Regions from separate parts of the Clostridiisalibacter paucivorans DSM 22131 genome, predicted to be linked through region 2. Evidence: a T-box and tRNA genes for the amino acid it is inferred to sense, from the RefSeq annotation. Region 2 holds a T-box; the other holds one or more tRNA genes.
What was found. A T-box is a leader RNA that pairs with one kind of tRNA and senses whether it is charged. The one in region 2 lies ahead of ileS (isoleucine--tRNA ligase), so its partner is inferred to be a tRNA-Ile.
Positions count from the first base shown of each region.

Region 1: it encodes a tRNA-Ile, which carries the amino acid that the T-box ahead of ileS (isoleucine--tRNA ligase) is inferred to sense. The anticodon was not compared.

Region 1 covers NZ_JHVL01000004.1:128,007-139,361, reverse strand. Annotated here, with positions in the region: tRNA gene Q326_RS0103205 (tRNA-Ser) at 1-39, shown strand, start outside; tRNA gene Q326_RS0103200 (tRNA-Ser) at 49-139, shown strand; tRNA gene Q326_RS0103195 (tRNA-Ile) at 147-223, shown strand; tRNA gene Q326_RS0103190 (tRNA-Trp) at 240-315, shown strand; tRNA gene Q326_RS0103185 (tRNA-Pro) at 326-402, shown strand; tRNA gene Q326_RS0103180 (tRNA-Ile) at 408-484, shown strand; tRNA gene Q326_RS0103170 (tRNA-Phe) at 598-673, shown strand; gene Q326_RS0103165 (DUF1294 domain-containing protein) at 736-1,047, shown strand; tRNA gene Q326_RS0103160 (tRNA-Ile) at 1,232-1,304, shown strand; tRNA gene Q326_RS0103155 (tRNA-Pro) at 1,321-1,397, shown strand; tRNA gene Q326_RS0103150 (tRNA-Ile) at 1,403-1,479, shown strand; tRNA gene Q326_RS0103145 (tRNA-Phe) at 1,495-1,570, shown strand; gene Q326_RS17825 (ribonuclease H-like domain-containing protein) at 1,602-2,594, opposite strand; gene Q326_RS16485 (Eco57I restriction-modification methylase domain-containing protein) at 2,726-4,729, shown strand; gene Q326_RS0103130 (S-layer homology domain-containing protein) at 4,853-6,415, shown strand; gene Q326_RS0103125 (hypothetical protein) at 6,454-7,872, shown strand; gene Q326_RS0103120 (FeoA family protein) at 7,985-8,209, shown strand; gene feoB (ferrous iron transport protein B) at 8,242-10,236, shown strand; gene Q326_RS18130 (FeoB-associated Cys-rich membrane protein) at 10,286-10,438, shown strand; gene Q326_RS0103105 (acyl-CoA dehydratase activase-related protein) at 10,615-11,355, shown strand, end outside.
Region 2 covers NZ_JHVL01000008.1:33,574-44,928, reverse strand. Annotated here, with positions in the region: gene Q326_RS0105125 (sugar kinase) at 1-162, opposite strand, end outside; gene Q326_RS0105120 (bifunctional 4-hydroxy-2-oxoglutarate aldolase/2-dehydro-3-deoxy-phosphogluconate aldolase) at 178-825, opposite strand; gene Q326_RS0105115 (IclR family transcriptional regulator) at 1,035-1,799, opposite strand; gene Q326_RS17880 (TMEM165/GDT1 family protein) at 1,849-2,964, opposite strand; gene ileS (isoleucine--tRNA ligase) at 3,110-6,214, opposite strand; T-box leader at 6,355-6,579, opposite strand; gene Q326_RS0105100 (D-glycero-alpha-D-manno-heptose-1,7-bisphosphate 7-phosphatase) at 6,623-7,120, opposite strand; gene Q326_RS0105095 (GntR family transcriptional regulator) at 7,285-7,665, shown strand; gene Q326_RS0105090 (ABC transporter ATP-binding protein) at 7,670-8,554, shown strand; gene Q326_RS0105085 (hypothetical protein) at 8,576-9,607, shown strand; gene Q326_RS0105080 (HAD family hydrolase) at 9,693-10,424, opposite strand; gene Q326_RS0105075 (hypothetical protein) at 10,429-10,779, opposite strand; gene Q326_RS0105070 (bacteriohemerythrin) at 10,788-11,204, opposite strand.

The sequences.
Region 1 (11,355 bases), on a different contig from region 2:
TGTAAGCCCACGTGGGTTCGAATCCCACCCTCTCCGCCAAGAATTTATGGAGAAGTACTCAAGTGGCTGAAGAGGCTCCCCTGCTAAGGGAGTAGGTCCTTTACGGGGCGCGAGGGTTCAAATCCCTCCTTCTCCGCCATTTTAGTGGGCCTTTAGCTCAGTTGGTTAGAGCGCCCGGCTCATAACCGGTAGGTCTGGGGTTCGAGTCCCTGAAGGCCCACCACTAAAATATTCTATACAGGGGTATAGCTCAGTTGGTAGAGCGTTGGTCTCCAAAACCAAGCGCCGTGGGTTCGAGTCCTGCTACCCCTGCCAATATAAATATCGGGGTGTAGCGCAGTTTGGTAGCGCATCTGGTTTGGGACCAGAGGGCCGCGGGTTCAAATCCTGCCACCCCGACCACTTTTGGGCTTATAGCTCAGCAGGTTAGAGCGCACGCCTGATAAGCGTGAGGTCGGTGGTTCGAGTCCACCTAAGCCCACCAAGATGTATATAATAGCTCAGTTGGTTAGAGCGCCCGGCTCATAACCGGTAGGTCTGGGGTTCGAGTCCCTGAAGGCCCACCATATATTTTATACAAAATATATATGTTTGTTTGCCCAGATAGCTCAGTCGGTAGAGCAGGGGACTGAAAATCCCCGTGTCGGTGGTTCGATTCCGCCTCTGGGCACCATAAGCTCCTATCTTGATTGATGAGGAGTTTTTTTATTGAATTAATTTTGGAGATGTTTATATATGAAATATATAATTGGGATATTTGAAAATATAACTTTATATCAATGGGTATTTTATTTTTACTTTTTGATTATAAATATATTTGCAATAATAAATATGTTTTTAGACAAGAAAAAAGCAAAGAATCAAGAGTGGAGAATAAAAGAATCTACTTTGATAATTACGGCATTTTTAGGAGGAGCTTCTGGTATAATGATAGGAATGATAATTTATAAGCATAAATTGAGAAAGAAGAAATTTTATTTAGGTGTTCCTGCTATATATATATTAAATAAGATATTACAGTTTTTTCTATTTAATATAATTAAATAGAAAGGCTAAAATATCTATAGAAAAACTCATAAAAAGTCCTTGACACTTATTTGTAAAGATGATATTATTATATCCGTTGTTAAAACATTACAGACATTATAAAAAAATAATGATAAAAAAGTGTTGACAATAAACAAGAAACGTGGTAACATATTAAGAGTCGACAAAAAAAGTCGACGGACGTGGTTTTCTCAGTTGGTTAGAGCGCCCGGCTCATAACCGGTAGGTCTGGGGTTCGAGTCCCTGAAGGCCCACCATATACATTTTAAAAGTCGGGGTGTAGCGCAGTTTGGTAGCGCATCTGGTTTGGGACCAGAGGGCCGCGGGTTCAAATCCTGCCACCCCGACCACTTTTGGGCTTATAGCTCAGCAGGTTAGAGCGCACGCCTGATAAGCGTGAGGTCGGTGGTTCGAGTCCACCTAAGCCCACCAAGATGTATATAATATGCCCAGATAGCTCAGTCGGTAGAGCAGGGGACTGAAAATCCCCGTGTCGGTGGTTCGATTCCGCCTCTGGGCACCATAAAAAACTTTGCTGTTAACAGCAAAGTTTTTTACATTATATTTACTATTGTTTCATGAATAATTTTTTTAATATTTTCTATAAAATAATTTTTTTTGTCTTTTATTATAATAATATTTTCAGGCACATTATATTTACTATTGTCTAATAATTCTATAGTAAAATCAAAAGAATTTTTATTTATGAAAAAACATTTTTGACCAGTTGACAGATTACCTTCTTGTAAGAGCATATTAAATTTAAAGTTCCCTTCTTTGGTGTTCCATTCTAAATTTGTATTCCCACAAAAATATATTTGTTTTGGGATATTTATAATAGAAGAAGTTCCGACAATAAATAGTGAATTGTCAATCACATCTATTTGCTTTATATTAAAATTAATGTTGCTTTTATTATTTAATATAATTTCAAATCTCAACTTATCATTTATAAGATCATATATTTTTAAGATTTCAGGGAGATAATAGATATCATCTAAGTTGTGTTTCAAAATAATATCTTTAGTTTCTCTATTTTGAGTTTCTAAGTAATTGAAATAAAGTTTAACCATATCTTTTCCAGAAATTTTATCACTTCTGTTTATATTAAGCATTTTTTCTATATCTTTTTGTCTATATTTTTCTAACCCTAAAATGTCTCTATATTTTTTGACTATATTTATTATGTCAATACTTTTATGCTTTGAAATTGTATAATTAAAATTATATTTTTTTAGTCGAGCATTTATAAAAGGGATATCAAACAAATCTCCATTATAGGAAATATATGTATCAAAGTTAGTAAAATCACACAAAAACTTTTCTAATAAAAGATATTCATCATTTAAAGTATCTGCAAAATATTGTTTGATAATTTTTTTTGAATTTTTATAATATACAATGCCAATTATAGTTATATAGTTTTTATTTCTATTGAAGCCTGTAGTTTCTATATCAAAAAAGCATACTTTTTTATTTAAAAATTCTTGTTTTAACTTAGCTGGTATATAAAGTTTATCCATATATGTTTTGGTTATATATTCCATAATGAATCACTCCTTAAAATAAATATAATAATTATTATAACAAATTATAAGATAGATATCAGGTTTTCTTTATAATATATAAGCATTAATATATAATGGGTATATAAAGATTTTGCTTGGGAGGCACGTTTATGGAAGAAATGATTCATACAAATAGAATAATAGAAATTTTAAAAAAAGAAAAAAAGAAGAATAAAGAATTTGATATTAATACATTGAAGGGCTTAATATATTATATAGGAAATATACTTTTATGTTTTAAATTCAATAATAAATTTTCATATTGCAATAAAGGATTACCAAATCTAGATATTTCTTTGGAAACAAAGAATGAATTACTAAATTATATAAAAAAAATTCCCACTAAAGATATATCTAATATATTATTAGGTGAGATATATCAGGGAATTATGACTAAAAAAGATAAAAAAGTATTGGGGCAGATATATACCCCTTCTAATATAGTTAAAGAAATAGTAAACAATAGTATAGATGAAAATAAAATAGTTAAAGATCCTTATTATAAAATAATAGATCCTGCATGTGGGGGAGGATATTTTTTATTAGAGTCACTTAGAAGAATGAAAAATATATTTAACTTATATAAAAAAGATATATTAGAAAAGAATCATGAGATAGCTGAGGAATATGACAAAGGAATCGAAAATTTTATAATTAAAAATAATTTATGGGGAACAGATATAGATGAATTTGCAGTTTTTATGACTAAAGTGTCTTTAATATTAAAGTTAAATAGTGTTCAGAAAATTAATCCCAATGTCTTTAATGTAGATATTTTATTGGAAAGATTTTATGAGAATATGAATATTGATTCTAATAACAAATATAGATGTGTGTTTGATTTAGTCATAGGAAATCCTCCTTATATTGGGCATAAAAAGATAGATAAACAATATAGAATTCAATTGAAAAAAAACTACAGCGATATATATTCAGATAAAGGGGACATATCTTATTGTTTTTTTAAAAAAGGTTTTGATTTGTTGAAAAAAAATGGGGTATTATCTTTTATTACGTCTAGATATTTTTTAGAATCCCCTTCTGCAAGGGATTTAAGAATATACATAAAAGAAAAATTTTGTATAAAAAATATATCTGATTTTAATGGAATAAAAGTATTTAAAGATGTGGGTATAAGCCCAGTAATAATTAAGTTAGTAAAAAAAGAAAAAAAAAGAAATGAAATTAAAATAGATATATATAGAAAAAGTGATAAATTACTAAATAAAAAGAAATTCATGATAAATTATGAAAGTCTTAATGATAGAGAGTGGAGATTAATAACTAGTAAAGAGAGTAAAATTTATGATAAAATAGAAAAAAAAGGTGATACAATCCTTAGTCAAATATGTAATTTTAGTCAAGGCATAATTACAGGGCTTGATAAGGCATTTGTTGTGTATAAAGAAAATATAGAAAATGAAAGTCTAGAAGAAGATGTAATTTTGCCATGGATAAAAAATAGCGATATACTAAGTTATGGTATGAAAGATACTAATAAATATTTGATTTATACTAACCTTATAAAAAACATAGATTACTATCCCAATATAACTAAAAGACTTTTAAAATATAAAGATAGACTTTCTTCAAGGCGAGAATGTGAAAGAAATATAAGGAAGTGGTATGAAATACAATGGGGAAGAAATATAGAGATCTTCAAATCACCTAAGATAGTATTTCCCTTTAAAGCTGAAGCTAATAGGTTTACAATAGATTATAATAATGTATTATCTAGTGCAGATGTATATTTAGCTAAAGTAAAAGAAGGAATAGAAGATTTTTCTATTGAATATATCTTAGGGTATCTAAATTCTAAGATATTTGAATTCTATTTTAAAGTTGTTGGCAAAAAAGTTGGCGAAAGATTATATGAATATTATCCTAATAAATTGAAGACTTTGAAAATAAAATTTACAAAGGATAGCTATATGGTTGAAGAAAAAGTGAAAGATATATTAAAATATAATGAAAGAATTATGAATAAAGATAATATAGACAAGTATAATCATTTAATAAATAAAAACAAATACTATATAGATACTTTCTTTTACAATTTATACAATATAAATGATGATGAAGTTAAAACAATAGAAAAATATATTAAGTATTAGAAAAATTGTAATAAATATTTAAATTGTATGTGGGTGAATTGACAGATATAATAGATTATAACAATAATAATATGCTTTTATATTGAGATTATGTTTGCTTTTGACTATGAGGGGGATAAATCTATGAAAAATAAAACAATTGTTCTAGCTGTTATAATACTTATTTTATCTATATTTAATATTAACAGTGTATGGGCATATACTTATTTTATTGATATCTTTGGACATTGGGCCCAAAATGAGATATTGTGGTCTAGTAATGAAATGGAATTGTTTTTAGGATACGAAGACGGGACATTTAAGCCTGATAATAATATAACTAGAGCTGAATTCGCAGCTATTTTGTATAGAGCTGTCAATGAAAAATCTATATTTATGGATAATAATATAAATATTTCAAATGACAAATCATTAGATTCTCAAGATTACAGTGATATTGATGAAACCTTTTGGGCATACAAAAATATAAAGACTTTACAAAAATATATAGATATACAAAATAAAGATATAAATTTTAAAGATATATTTCCTGGAGATAGATTTTATCCAAATAAATTTATAACTAGAGAAGAAGCTGTATTATTATCTAGTTTTTTTACTATGCCTCCTTTAAAAAAAGAAGCTATAGAGTTTAAAGATTTAAATTATAATTATATGTATTATGATCAAATAAAAGATATGGCTAAAAATAAAATAATATTAGGTTATAGCAATGGTAATTTTATGCCTAAAGAAAAGGTAACTAGGGCTGAGGCTGCCACAATAATGAGAAGAATAGTATATGAAATGGACTTTTTGAAGGATGGATTTTTAAATAAAATTCATCTAAATACTAGTATCTATGATAGTAAATTTATGTTTTTTGGGGATTATTTTGAAACTTATACAGAAAGAAAAGATTTACTATATAAGAGAGCAATATCCACATTAGAATATGAATCTATGGTTAAAGTTATACCATATGAAGAAAGACATTTATACGATGAGGAGCCAATAAGTACATTGAAATCTTTGAAAGAGCAGGACTATTGGAATATAGCTGGTCTTAACTATTATTTGTTACAGTATGGTGGCTTTGATGAAAAACAGAATTTAAAACTAGCAAAAGAAATGATTGATGATTTTATAGCTAGAGATGATTTGAATGCCAATGAATCTAAATTAATTTTACAATTGGCTATTAAACATCTTGACAATAAGGAATTAATAATAAAAGGGTTAGATAAATGGTATAATTTAGTTAAAGATATGGAAGAAAAACTTGATGTCGTATTTCTTAAGTCTAAGATATATATGGAAAACAAAAAATATCAAGAAGCCCTGAAAGATTATATAGATATAGAAAGTCAAGGAGATATTCTTTCTGAGCTTGATACTGACGTTATAAGCAATTTTTACTTAAATAAAGGATTTATTTATTATAAACAAAAAAAATATAAAGAATGTGAAAATATATTGAGAAACGGACTAGAAAGATTAAAAGGTGAATATAATTTAAATGAAAAAATAAATAGTTATTTTAGTAATGTTAATAATGGTAGTTTAAAATTTAATGCCAATATGTATAGTTTTGGAACATTGATAAATATATTATATGAAGAAGGATTCCTTCCTAGGGAAGAACTAGATACTTATAAACAATTTATCGGAGGAATAAAAAAGGCTATGGATTCTTATAAAGACTGATTTCTATACTTATATTAGAATAAAAGGGTGATTTTATTATGCAATCTAAAACTTGTGAACACAAAGAAAGTAATAGTAGAGAGTTAATTAATAAAATAGCATTAGAAAAAGAAAAAATAGTTGATTATGTGTATCTATTATCTAAAATAGAAATACTAGAGATGAATAAAGAGATACAAGAAATAAGAAATACGGAGGATTTAAGGCTTGATGAATTGCAAAATGATAACGAGAATTTAGATGAATTTATAGATAGGGTCCAAGAAGAAATAGATTTAGTAAATGGAAAAAGTAGCTCCCATGAAAAAATATCAAATTTGAAGAGATTAAGAGCTCAATGCATAAATCATATAGAGGTTATTTCTCTATATCTTATAGAATTAGATTATATAAAGGATATACTTGAAGATATATTGAAACATGGAAACCAAAATCTTGTCTATGAAAATACATTTAATTTGAATCAATTTTATGAAGATGTTTTGAAATTTTTAACACAGGATATGGACATGCTCTATGATAAAATTAAGGATATAATAGAGGTCTTACCATTTAGAATGACAAGAGATAAATATTATGATATCGTTAGAAAAAGTATATTTAACGGACTTAAGCATAGTAGTAGGATTGAGGTAGACATAGTTCTTAAAAGGTATAGAACTACTTTTAATGGGACATTAGGGAAGGATTATGGATGTTCATTTGACCGATTTTTTAGAAATACTCAAAATTTTAAAAGAGATAATTATCCTGAAAAGTCAATTGATTACATAAGCAAAAGGTATCAAAGCATAAAAGAATTTATTGGAGAAATTAATTTGATTTATGGTATAATTAGACAGTGTGGAATGATTTTAAATAGAATAATTTTAATAGAAGAATTAAAAGTTGATAATGAAACCTTTAAGGTTAAAGATTATGTTAATTTACAAAAAGGGTTAATGAATTTGTATGAAAGTAAGAAGTTTTCTAATAATAAAGATTTTTTTCAAAAATATGAAAAAAGTATAGACAATATTAAAGAGGATTTTGTACAATCTAACTATGGTTTCACAGAATTATTACAAAGATATTATGATGAAAATGATGAAGATGATGAAATATTACAAATTATAATGGAAGTTCAAAAGATCTTGGCATATTTTAATGATTATTATATAGAAGAAGAAGTCTTAATGATTTATGACGATAGAGAAGAAGTTGATGAGTATTATTTAGAGGAAAATATTGAAAACTTCATAGATTTCATGGATAGAAATATGAAATCTATGACTAATATACAAAGAAAAGCCAGGATGAAAAAGATATTATCACTATTAGACAAGCCCTTTGAAGGACCAGAAGATTTCTATAAATATTTAAAAAGTAGTATTGAGTTCAGCACTGATAATATTAAAAAAACAATTATTATGAATGATATTGCAAAGATAATGAATAGATATGAAAAGTCTGCTTAAGTGCAGATTTTTTCCTGTTCAAATTAAATTCTTATTGACATTTTTTTTACTATTTGATAGTATTAAAGTACGAAAATGATAATCGTTATCATCATATTTAGGAGGAATGGATATGCCACTATCATTTGTAAAATCAGGTCAAAAAGTTATATTAAGAGATATATCATGGGGCCATAAATTTAGAAAAAGGCTTCAAGATATGGGATTAACAATGGGAGTAGAGTTTAAGATAGTAGCCAACAATCTAAATGGAGCAGTAGTTATAAAATTAAGAGATACAAAGCTAGCCATAGGAAGAGGTATGTCTGAAAAAATATTAGTTGAGGAAATTATATAAACTAGGGGCTAGAGTTTAAGGAGGCATAATACTTGGATAGAACAGTGAATATAGCACTTGCAGGTAATCCCAATAGCGGTAAATCTACAATGTTTAATCAACTAACTGGTTCGAAACAATATGTGGGAAACTGGCCAGGAGTTACAGTAGAAAGAAAAGAAGGTAAAAAAAAGTACAATAATTATAATTTAAATATAGTCGATTTGCCAGGAACTTATAGTTTATTGCCTTTTTCACTGGAAGAAAGGGTGGCTAGAGATTATATAATGGAAGGCGATCCTGATGTCATAATAAATATAGTTGATGGCTCTAATTTAGCTAGAAATTTGTATTTGACTTTACAACTAATAGAATTAGGTAAACCTGTTATTGTTGCATTAAATATGATAGATGTAGCTGAAAATAGAGGAATTGAAATAGATTTTCAATTATTGCAAAAAGAATTGGGTGTGCCTATAATTCCTGTGATTGCTAGAAAGGGAAAAGGCATAAATGAATTATTAGACAAAGTGATAGATTTTATAGAAGGCAAAGAGATATTTAAACCAAAAGATTTTAATTATGGACAAGATATAGAAAGATATATAGATGAATTATCTAATGAAATTATAAAAGAAGGAAGTTTTAGTGGTTCTAATATTAGAGGTATTGTTATAAAGATACTTGAAGGGGATAAAGATTTAGAGTCTATTGTATATAATAAAGATTTAAAAAAGTTATATACAGGAAGAATGAATAATAATGTGACAGTTGCGGATAAGAGATATGAACTGATAGATGGAATCGTTTCTAATGTTGTAACCAAAAAAGGCGAAGATGAAGATACAATATCGGATAAAATAGATAGAGTGTTGATGAATAGATATTTTGCGTTACCTATTTTTGCATTAATGATGTATGGGGTATTTTGGTTTACATTTACTGCAGGAGGATTTTTTCTAGAAAAAATAGATATATTTTTTAGTCAAGTTTTGACTTTATATGTATCGGATTTATTAAACAATATGTCTGTGGCGCCATGGCTAATATCATTAATAGTGGATGGAATAATTGGCGGTGTAGGAGGAGTACTTACTTTTTTACCTAATATAGCATTTCTATTTATAGCTATATCAATACTTGAAGATAGTGGTTATATGGCTAGAGTTGCATTTATAATGGATAAAGCTATGAGGAAGATAGGATTAAATGGAAAGGCCTTTATTCCTATGATAATGGGATTTGGGTGCAATGTACCTGCTATTATGGGAACAAGAACCTTAGAAGATGAGAAAGATAGACTGACTACAATTTTAATTAATCCTTTTATGTCTTGTGGTGCAAGACTACCTGTATATACATTGTTTGCATCTGCGTTTTTCCCAGGAAATGAATCTAAAGTAGTTTTTTCTTTATATATATTAGGAATAATTATAGCTATTATTATGGGGCTTATATTTAAAAAGACATTATTTAGAGGAGAATCCAGTGCATTACTTATGGAACTTCCCCCATATAGGATGCCTACATTGAAAGGTGTAGTTATAAATGTTTGGGATAAAGTGAAAGGGTTCTTAACTAAGGCATCTACAGTTATATTTGCAGCATCAATTATTCTTTGGATTATATTAGGATTTAATATTTCAGGCCCTTCAGATATGGCTAGTAGTTTTGGGGCTCAGTTTGGTAAAATTATAGCCCCTATATTTAAACCTATAGGGTTTGGTACTTGGCAGATGGGACTATCTCTTATAACGGGATTACTGGCTAAAGAGGTTGTAGTAAGTAATTTATCTATAATATATGGTTTAGGAGAGACGCCCAATGTAATAGAATTTGCCAAGGCTTTAGGACCTGAGTTTACAAGTGTATCTGCATATGCCCTGTTAGTTTTTATTTTATTATATACACCTTGTGTAGCTGTTATAGCAGTTATAAGGAGGGAAACTAACTCTTGGAAATGGGCAATTTTTTCTATGGTTTATCAGTTTGCTGTAGCATGGATTGTTGCGTTTATGGTTTATAGAATAGGTATTTTACTATTTTAATAAGTTAGGATATTGGAAATTGTTTTGGAGCAATTAAGGAGATGATTTTATGGGAACTTTTGTTACCGTGTTACTGACCTTGCTCATAGCGGGATATAGTATATATGTTATAAATAAACATATAAGGAATAGGACTAAAGGTCAATGTAGTGGTTGTTCTTCTTGTCCATCATCTAATATGTGTAGTTCTAAAAAGGAGTAGAAAATAGTTAGTAGTTCGTGGTTAGTAGCTAGTAGTTGATAAGGAAAATCCTATAGGTTTTCCTTATCAACTACTAGCTTTTATTTTTTATTATCGTGATAATAGATCTGGTAATAATCCGAGACTTTGTTTTCAAGGTCTTTTTTTATGTTTAAATTTATTTAGTTATAGTTTTGATGAATTCAGTCAATAATAAAAAATGGTATAAAAATTATATAGTTAGGAGGGGTACTATTAAAAAAATAGGGATACCCAAAGGATTACATTATTATGATTACCATTTTATATGGAAAAATTTTTTTGAAATGTTAGGAGTACAAGTTATTACTTCAACTGATACTAATAAAAATATTTTAGATTATGGTGTTAAATGTTGTGTAGAAGGGGCATGTTTACCTATAAAGATATATCATGGTCATGTTCAGCAGATAAAAAAAGAAGTTGATTATCTATTTATACCTAAAATAATAAGTTTAGGAGATGGAGAGTTTGAATGTCCTAAAATTTTAGGTATAGCGGAAATGGTAAAACATTCTATAGAAGATATTCCACCGATTATATCTCCTAAGATCAATATCAGAGAAGGAAAAAAGGCATTGATAAAGGCTGTACTTAATAGTGGAAAGTATTTTTCTAATAATCCATTTAAAATATTAAAAGCTTATGAAGACAGTATTAAAGAATTTTATAAATCAAAAGATATATTTTCAAGAAAGTTGTTTGAAAACAGCAAATTAAAAATGTTAGTATTAGGGCATTCGTATAATATAGAAGATAAATATTTAAATATGGATATTTTAAATAAAATAAAAAGGATGAATATAGAACCTATTACTATGAATATGCTAGATGATAATGATACGAGAAATTTAGAAGAAGTATTTAAGAATAAGATGTTTTGGACAACAGGGCGAAAA
Region 2 (11,355 bases):
ACTTACAAAATAGGCATCTAATCCATAATTGGCAAGGGACACAGCAACATTGGCTTCTCCACCACCATATACTACATCAAAGGATTCAGATTGTGTAAATCTCTTATATCCTGGTGTAGATAATCTAAGCATTATTTCTCCCATAGTCACTACTTTTTTCATAATAAGTATCCTCCTTTATCCTTGTCTAGCTTCTTTTATTTTCTTAATGAATTCCTTTGCTGTTGCAGTAATTTCATCATAATTTCCAGTCTTTGCTCCACCAGTAAGTTTGCCACCTACTCCTACTGCAACACATCCATTTTTTATCCATTCTGCCACATTATCTAAACTTACCCCTCCTGTAGGCATAAGTACTGCTTGAGGCAACGGTCCTTTTATAGCTTTTATTATACTTGGTCCAAAGGCGCTACCTGGGAATACTTTTATTATATCGGCACCCGCTTCCATTGCTCTAATCATCTCTGTTATAGTCATACATCCTGGCATATATGGTATTTGATATCTATTACATAATTTAGCTGTATCCATATCAAATGCAGGACTTACTATGTATTCTGCTCCTGCCAATATGGCCAATCTAGCTGTTTCACTATCCAATACTGTACCTGCTCCAACAATCAATTCATCCCTAGTAAATTTCTCTTTAAGAGCTTTTATAACCATATCCGCTCCTGGCACTGTAAATGTAATCTCTATTGCTGGAATTCCTCCATCTATACAAGCCTTAGCTATCTTTTCTGCACTTTCAGGACTTTCAGCCCTAACTACAGCTACTATTCCAACATCAGAAATTCTTTTTAATGTTTCATATTTTGGGGTCACAGTAATCCCTCCTATTATTTTGTTCCGTATTTCAAACTTTGGTTTCATTATATGGAATTTTTCTTTAATATTCAAAGACTATTAGAAACTATCTAATCAAATTATATTGTTCTTATTCAATATATCTCTTATATACTTTGTATTTTAAAGTTTTTCAAAAAAACAACTCTAAGCTTCGTCTATTAAATCCAAAACTTAGAGTTGTTTTTTTATTTATTGTTATATCCCAATTCCAAAGATATTCTTCTGGCATATTCAATTATTAATATAGAGAACTCTTCCACTTTTTCCTTAGTAACCCTCATGGTAGGTCCAGATATACTTATGGCTGCAATTACATCTCCCTTCCAATTAAATATGGGGGCTGCAACACATCTTACTCCTATCTCATTTTCTTCATCATCTACGCTATATCCTCTTTCCCTTATTTTTTTTAGCTCTTCTTTCATTTCATCTACCCCTGTTATAGTATATTGGGTATGCTCTTTTATTTGACTATTATTCCATATTTCCAATACCTCTTCCATTGTCATATGGGACATTATAGCCTTTCCTACAGCAGTACAGTATGCGGGACTTCTCTTTCCTATGGTGGAATGCATCCGAATAGTATTTTCAGACTCCACTTTGTCTATATATACAATTTCTTCTTTTTCCAATATAACTAAATGTACAACTTCATTGGTCTTTTTCATCAGCTCAGTAAGATGAGGCCTAGATACAGTAACTATATCTAGATCTTTAAGTCTATTGTTTCCCAATTCTAAAACCTTTAATGTTATCCTATATTTATTTGTTTCATGATCCTGTTCAACATAATCCTTATAGATTAATGTGGACAATAGTCTATGAACTGTACTCTTATGTAAATCTATTTTTTTGCTAATCTCTGTTATTCCCAATCCTGAGCTATTCTCAGATAAAACCTCTAATATGGACAATGCTCTATCTACTGATTGTACTATATCCTTCATATTTTCTCCATCTCCTTACTTTCTAGTCCGTACTTCAGAGCTGTAGCTATTAAATACTAACTAACATCTCTACTTCTTTTCCTACTTTATTATCGAGCTTTATTATGGTATTCAAATACTCTTTTATATCTCCTGAAAAGTATAAATGGGTGTCAAAGAGTATAATCTCCATTGCCTCCCTAGCCTTATTAAATACATGGTCCTCATCATTTCCCACATTATATAGTTCGATATAGCCCAATGTCTTGGCCAATATTTTTATTGCTTCATATCTTTCAAAGGGCTTCTTATTATTTTTAGGTAGTATATTGAACTTTTTAGACACTTTATATCTGTGGGTCTTTTCTGACTCATTCAATACCTCTTTAGTAAATCCAATGGGGCAATTGATCCCCTGACAGTGTTTGCACCTTTCAGTACCAAGGCACATGTGATTGACAGCTCTTTTTAAATAAGTAGTATGTATATATAGGGATGTTGCTGCCCCTTTCAATGAAGTTATTCTATTTCTTCTAGACTTAAATACTGACCTAAGAAGTACTGCTATAATTATACACAATATTGCCGAAAATCCCAAAACAGTATATGTATTTAAAAATCTTTCTGGTGTCTGTTGATAGAGTTTTATAGTTCCAAATAATATAAATATAAATGCTGACACTATCTTTATTGCAATCTCAGGGATCTTATCTCCAATCTTACTTCCCACAAATATACCAATACTGCTGGTAAATACCATCCCCAATACTGTACCCATCAATATAAATAGAGGATATGATGATTCAGTTGCCAATGTCATTGCAGTGAGCTGGGTTTTATCTCCAAGCTCTCCTATAAAAAAAGCCATAGCTACTGTCAATACAGGGCCTAAACCATTTCCCTTCGCATCTTGATCATCTTCATCACCTTCTGGTTTTAAGGTCCAAAGCCCAAATCCTATAAACAATATTCCAGCAAATAGTTGCACTAGATTTAGAGGAATTTTATTAGATAGATAGGAACCCAACGCTACTGCTATTCCATGGTTCAACAGTGACCCTAAAAACACTCCCAATAACACCTTTTTTACAGAATATTTGGTAGCAAAGGTCATCGCCAATATTTGAGTCTTGTCTCCCATCTCAGCTACAAATATAAATATAAAAGCCTTTATTATCTCTCCCACTATTTCATCTCCCGTTTACTTTATTCATTATATCTGTTTCAATATATAATATACCATATATGCTTAATATTTGCATTTATCAATTATATATGTCATTTAAAATAAGTAGTTAACAACTAAAAAAAAGAGGGTATACCCTCTTTTTTTAGTTTACTTTTTCAAGTTTTAATCCTGTCTCATGGTCATTTAAATTATATTTTTCAAAATCACTATCCTCTGCCTCAATCACTTCAACAGCTAATGTCTCCTGCATAATATAATCTCTGTAAACATCTACAGCTTTAACTATATCTTCATCTCCATGATAATATATTTTAATATTATCCATCATCTCATATCCATTGTTCTTTCTCATCTGTTGAACTTTAGATATAAATTCTCTAGCGAATCCCTCATTAAGTAATTCTTCATTCAACGTAGTATCCAATATAACGAACAGATTATCATCCATAGATACATTAAATCCTTCTTTTGCTGTTATATTTACTTCCACATATTCACTGGTAACTTTAAATTCTTCTCCATCTAGATCTACTACTATTCCTTCACCAGCTTCTATCTTAGGTACTACCTCGGATCCATCTAAAGATGCCAATACCTTGCTAAATACTTTAATCTTAGGTCCCAATTCAGGACCTGCCACTCTAAAGTTTGGCTTTAAATTGAAGTTCATATATTGTTTAAGGTCTTTGGCAAATACTACCTCTTTTACATTTAATTCTTCCTTGATTAGAGGTACTACATCGGATATAGTCTCTTCATATTTTCCATCAACTAATACCTTTTGTAATGGTTGCCTTACTTTAATCCTTACTGATTCCCTAGATGCCCTTCCCAATCCTACTAATTCTCTAACAAGGTCCATCTTATATTCTAAATCTGTGTCAATCAATTCTTTTTTAGCCACAGGGTAATCACTTAAATGTACTGATGTTTCTCCTGTCAATTTCTTATATATTTCTTCTGAAAGATAAGGTGCAAAAGGTGCTACTAATTGAGATATACCAACTAAAACTTCATATGTGGTATTGTAAACTGATTTTTTGTCACTATCTAAATCTGTATCCCAAAATCTTCTTCTAGACCTTCTTATATACCAATTAGATAAATCTTCATTTACAAAGTCTTGAACTCTTCTTACTGCCTTAGTCAAATCAAATACCTCTAAATTCTCAGTCACTGCTTTAACCATGGAATTATATTTAGATAATATCCATCTATCTAGTTCTGGTCTGTCCTTATATTCTATAAAAAATTCTCTAGGATCTACATCATCAGTATTGGCATATAATGCAAAGAAATTATATACATTCTTTATAGTTCCAAAGAATTTACTCAATACTTCCTTTAGTCCGTCTTCATCAAACTTTGTTGGAGTCCATGCAGGAGATACATATAATAGATACCATCTCAATGCATCCGCCCCATATTTGTCGAATAATTCAAATGGGTCAACAGTATTTCCCCTAGATTTAGACATTTTCTTTCCATCTTTATCTAATATAAGATCATTTACCAATACCCTCTTATACGAAGATTTTCCAGTTACAAATGTGGAGATGGCTAAAAGAGAATAGAACCATCCTCTAGTTTGATCTATACCTTCACAGATGAAATCTGCTGGGAATAGTTCATCAAAGTTTTCCTTGTTCTCAAAGGGATAATGGTGTTGTGCAAATGGCATGGATCCACTATCAAACCAACAGTCAATTACATCAGGTACCCTTGTCATAGTTCCTCCACATTTAGAACACTTAATATGGACATCATCCACATATGGTCTATGCAACTCTATACTTTCATCTATATCTTCAACGGCCTTTTCCACAAGTTCTTTCCTTGAGCCTACACTCTCTACATGACCACATTCACATCTCCAAAGATTAAGAGGTGTTCCCCAATATCTACTTCTAGAAATAGCCCAATCATTTAAGTTTTCAAGCCAATTTCCAAATCTCTTTTCTCCCACAAAATCAGGATACCACTCTACTTCATTATTATTCTTTATGAGCTGATCCTTCAACTTAGTCATCTCTATATACCAACTAGGTTTTGCATAGTATAAAAGAGGAGTCTTACATCTCCAACAATGGGGATAATTGTGGGCCATTTTTTCTTTCTTAAATAGCTTATTTTCCTCATATAGCCATTTTATAATCTCGATATCGGCATCCATAACAAACATGCCCTTCCATGGCGTGTCGTTATACTTTCCATCTTCTCCCACAGGCTGTACTACTGGAAGATTATATCTAACTCCTGTATTATAGTCATCCTCACCAAATGCAGGTGCTGTATGAACTATACCTGTTCCATCCTCAGTAGTTACATAATCGGCACATGTTACAAAGAACGCCTTTTTATCTGGTTTAACAAAGGGCATTATTTGATCATATTCTATATATTCCAAATCCTTACCCTTCATTTCTTCCAATACTTTGTACTCTATATCTCCCATTACTTCGTCTGCTAAGTCTTTAGCTACATAATACACCTCATCTTGAGCTGCTATCTTTATATAGTCAACATCAGGATGTACTGTCAATGCCACGTTTGATGCCAAAGTCCATGGAGTAGTAGTCCAAACTAGAAAATATTCATCCTTATCCTTTAATTTGAACTTTGCAGTTACAGTCACAGTCTTTATTTCTTCGTATCCTTGAGCAACCTCATGAGATGCCAATCCAGTACCACATCTAGTACAATAAGGGAGTATCTTATGTCCCTCATACATGAATCCTTCTTTATTGAACTTATCTAAAATCCACCATACAGACTCTATATAGTCATTGTTCAATGTTATATAAGGATTATCCAAATCTATGGCATATGCCATTCTTTCTGTCATCTTTCTCCATAGACCTTCATATTCAAATACAGACTCTCGACATTTCTTGTTAAATTCTGCAAGGCCATAATTCTCTATGTCCTGTTTGTCACTTAATCCAAGCTTTTTCTCCACTTCGATTTCTACAGGAAGTCCATGGGTATCCCATCCTGCTTTTCTCTTAACTTGATAACCCTTCATAGTCTTATATCTACATACTGAATCCTTCAATGTTCTAGCCATAACATGGTGAATACCAGGTCTACCGTTGGCTGTAGGAGGCCCCTCATAAAAAATAAAAGGCTCTTTACCGTCCCTATTTTCTATACTCTTTTGCAAAATATCAATATCATTCCAAAAGTCTGAGATATTTTTTTCGCTTTCACTTATTGAAGAATTATATAATTCTTTAAATTTAGCCAATTTTTTCACCCTTTCTATTTTTAGTTCACAGTTGGCAATTGGTAGTCGGTAGTTGGTAGAGAATTGTAGGTTCTCTTCATTATGCTACCAACTAACGACTGTTCTTCACTCCATAAAATAAAAGTCCCTAAGTCAAAAGACTTAGGGACGAATTAGCCGTGGTACCACCCTGATTACAGGGCAAAATACACCCTGTCTCTCATTGAAATATAACGGATTAACCGTGACATCCTAATTGACCATGCTTTCAGACATCCAGCTCAAGGGTGATCTTCTTAAAGGAATCAGTCATAATCTCTCACCATATAACGATTAATTCTCTGTAAACATCCTCTCTTTAATACTATCCCCATCATAGCAATTAACATATACATTTTGATTAATAATATACCAAATATACTGGTTTTGTCAAGTAAGAATCCTATCCACAACTTCCATTAAATCTTTTCCCACTACATCTGCCTTGTGAAAATTCTTTCCTATTTTGGCCGTTTTACACCCAGCCCTTATTCCTGCTTCTACATCTGTGTTCATATCCCCTATCATCCAACTTCTTTTTAAGTTTATATTATATTTTTTAGAAAGCTTTAATATCATTCCCGGTTGGGGTTTTCTATCATAGGATTTTTTATGATAATAGGGACAATAGGCTATCTCTGTTATCTTGCAATATTGTTTCAATTCATCCAGTAACCTTTTGTGAATTTTTTCTAAATCTTTTTCAGATATGTATCCCAACTCTATTCCACCTTGATTAGTAACCACAAAAAGTTCATAGCCTGCATTTTGCAACTTATTTAGGGCTTCCTTTACATTAGGATATAATACTAAATCCTCTGGACTATTTACAGGTTTCTTATTGTCATTTAACACTCCATCTCTATCTAAAAATATAGCTTCTTTCATAATTCCTTCTCCTTATCTATTTTTTTACCTAATATATATTATACCAATATTTTCAATAAAAATTAAAAAACCCTTTACTTTTTTGAAAATAATGTTTATAATAATACTGTATTAAGTGTATTAGTTGTATTAGTACATTTAGGTCTTTGATGGAGGTGAACATTGTGATTAATATAGATCCCAGTAATAGCAAACCTATATATGAACAAATAGTGGATTCAGTAAAAGAAAATATACTAAAGGGTATACTTCAACCACAGGATAAATTGCCCTCTGTAAGAAATTTGTCTTCTCAATTATTGATAAACCCCAATACAGTAAGCAAGGCTTATAGTGAATTAGAAAGACAGAAGGTTATAGTCACCATTAAGGGAAGAGGCACATATGTATCTAAAGATTATAATCCCAAAATGGAGGAGGATAGGATTGTGCAATTGACTAAAATGATTAAAAAAATTATAGTAGAGGCCCATTATATAGGTATAGATAAGGATAGACTATTGAGTATCATAGATAAAATCTATGGTGAATTGGAGGGAAATTGAAATCATGATACAAATAGAATCATTATATAAAAATATATCCGATAAAGAAATATTAAAAGATATAAATTTAAATGTTAAAAAAGGTACTATTTTGGGATTAATAGGTCCCAATGGCTCTGGTAAAACCACATTGATTAAATGTCTTACTGGTATATATAAAAATGACAAAGGTAATATAAAGATAGACGATGAAACCGTATTTGAGAATGCTAAATTAAAGATGAAAATGGGATACATAGCTGATGAAAACAACTTTTATAAAAATTTCAAAGTCAAAAATTTGATAGATTTTTTTAAGAACGCTTATAGCAATTTTAATATAGAAAGATTCAATGAATTAAATCGTTCCTTTAATATAGATACAAATAAACATATAAAAAATTTATCTAAGGGAATGAAGATGAGGGTATCTATAATGCTAAATTTAAGTGTTATGCCCCATATACTTATAATGGATGAACCCACTTCAGGATTAGATCCTAGAGCAAAGAGAGATGTGCTAAATATGGTTTTAGAAGATGTCGCAGAACGTAAGACCACAGTACTAATATCTTCCCATAACCTAGGAGAACTAGAACGAGTATGCGATGATATAGCTATTATTGATAATGGTCATATAGTGTTTGCCAGTTCTTTAGATAATATGAAAAAGCAGATAAGAAAATTCCAAGTAGTGTTTAGGTCATCTCCACCAGATAATCTTAAGGAATGGCCTGAAGTATTAGATGTATCTCAAATAGGCAGAGTGTTTTATATAGTAACCAATAATTATAGTGTAGATTTTTATAATAAACTGAAAAACACCAATGTAGAATTTATAGAAGAAATTAATTTGAGTTTAGAGGATATGTTTATGTATTCTACAGAGGGAAATTTAGAGGTGCGATAATATTTAGTAGGAGGTAAATTCATGTTAAACAAAGCATTGATTTATAAAGAATGGAAAAGGACCCAATGGTTATTCGCTTCTCTATTGGGATTGACTTTCGTATTAAAAAATTTAAAAATAATCATGAATATTCAGAACTATAAGGAATTTATGCCAGATATTACAAATATAGAAATAGCAAATTTATTTGCCAAGAATGTATTTAATATTTTTGATATTCAATTTTTCATGTTTGGAATACTCATATTTATAGCGGCTTTTTTATTTTATGATTTGAGAAATCAAAACGCTAATTTAATATCATCTATGCCCTTTACAAGGGAAGAAATAATAGTAAATAAGCTATTTTTAGGATTTACAGCTATTATTTCCACCATGCTCATTAGTTTCATATTTATTATTATTTCATATTTTTCTAATTCAGATATCTTAGGTCCATATATAAGCGTGTCACAATTATTTCAATGGTTCCTGATAAATACTCTAACATTCACTGCAGGATTTGCATTTTTTATGGGTATACAAAGTTTAATGGGGAATGTATCGGCGGCAAGTATAATCTCTCCCATAATGCTTTTATTCCCACTTTGGTTTATAGAAATGGGTGAAGAAACTATAGTGCGACTGACATCTATCAATTACAGTGATTTATCACCCTCCAATATAATAGAAAAATTGGTATTCGCATTATATAATACCAGTGAGCACAGTTTTTATTTTAATCCTGAGCACAACATTTTAAGTAAAGATTTAATAATTTATGATAACTTTATGCCTAAATGTATAACATTATTAGTTCTAACTATTGTATTTTCTCTTATATCTATACATATATATAAAAAAAATGCCTTAGAGTTAAATGGCAATTTTACAATGTTCAAACCCTTGGAGAATGTGTTCATAATTGGCTTTTCCATTTCTCTTGCTATGACATTTGCTTTAGTTTTTGCTCCTTATGATATAGTTATAAAAAATTATATTTTTTTAGCAATAGGATTAGCACTGGGATTATTTATTTCTAAGAAAATAGTAGAATCAGTGGGGAGAAGTTAGTAGTTCGTAGTCCGTAGTTCGTAGCTGATGGATGAAATCCATGGGATTTCTTCATTGTGCTACAGACTACATGCTACGGACTAAACTACATTTCTATAACTTCTACATCTGGAGATAATTTATATATTATATCCTTTCTTTCTACTACTATTGTAGTTTTTTTATATAAATTCCTATCTTCCTTTATTGCCTTTAATAAGTCCTTGTTGGGATTAATTGCTATGGGGTTTCCCACCATATTTAGCATAGATAAATCACCTACAGTATCACCATATGAATAGCTATTGTCCAAGTCCACATTGTATTTTTCTACAAATTCGTCTATGGTCTTTTGCTTGTTTTCAGAGTCCCACATCTTAAATATTTCTCCAGTGAAGTTATTATTTTCATCTACAAGATACTTACTACCCCTACACTGGGTTACACCATATTTCCCCGCCATCTTTTCCACTAAAAAGTCTGGACTTCCTGATATAAAAAATATTTGATGCCCCTTAGACTTATGCCATTCTATCTTATTTCTAGTATATTTATATACTTTATCTCCATTTACCTTTATTACCTGACTTGCTATAAAATCTATATAATCTTTATTTATTCCCTTTAATTCTTTTACATAAAATTCCGCTAACTCTTCCAAATAATCTTCGAAATCTCCATATCTCTTTTCCCATTCCGAATATGTGTGTTTTACATTATTATGCCAAATAGCTGGATCTATCATCTCATATTTTATCAATTTTTTGAAATGTTGAATCATTAATGAATTTCTATATAGAGTTCCATCAATATCAAAAAAAGCACTAATTTTAGACAAAATCTTATCCCCTTTCTTTAAATGCCATATAGACTGCATAGGAATCCAATTTTATTATTATATCCCTATTAAAATAATCTACTTCGAAATTTGATATGGCTGATTGTAAGTCTATATTTCTTAATATATGTATAGTACAGTTGTTGTTTCCATTGGAGATATTAAACCTTATAATTATGCCTCTAACCTTTAAAAATTGAAATCTAGATACAATATAGTTTGGCAGTCTATCCATCTCCAAATTTAAAGTTCTATAGTCTATGGGAATAAATAAATCTATATTTCCGTCTTCTTCTGCTATTACCCTTATATCAAAATCACTATATATATGCATATTTCCCTTTATATATTCCATGACAATTTTTAATATACTCCGTTACTATTGAAAAATTCTTTGTATTTCATATCTGTACCCAATATATGTTTTTCTATCCAATCGGCAATAAACATAATAATATCCATAGTTATACCTTTTTGTTGCTCATCTATATCTTTAGCACTTACTTCTTTTATTTTATTCACAAATATTGTATGCTTTTTTTTGTGTTCAGCTAAGTCTTCATATCCATGGGATTCCATTAGTTTTTCTTCATAATCAAAATGATATATAGTATAATTTTTAAGTTCTTCAACTATAGCCATTATTTCATCATAATGATCTATATCATCATTTAATATCATTATATAGTATAGTCTTGAACCTATCTCAAATAATTTTCTATGTTGCTTATCAATCTCTCCCACATTGGTAGTATATTTATCCTTCCACTTAAATAACATATATATCTCCTCCACTCTTTATCTTAATAGTTATAGATATTATAATACTATAGTTAAATAGTTACAACTATATTGAAAAATGAATTAATTCGTAGTTGGTAGTTAGTAACTACCAACTACTAGATACTAACTTTCGTTTTACTACAGACTA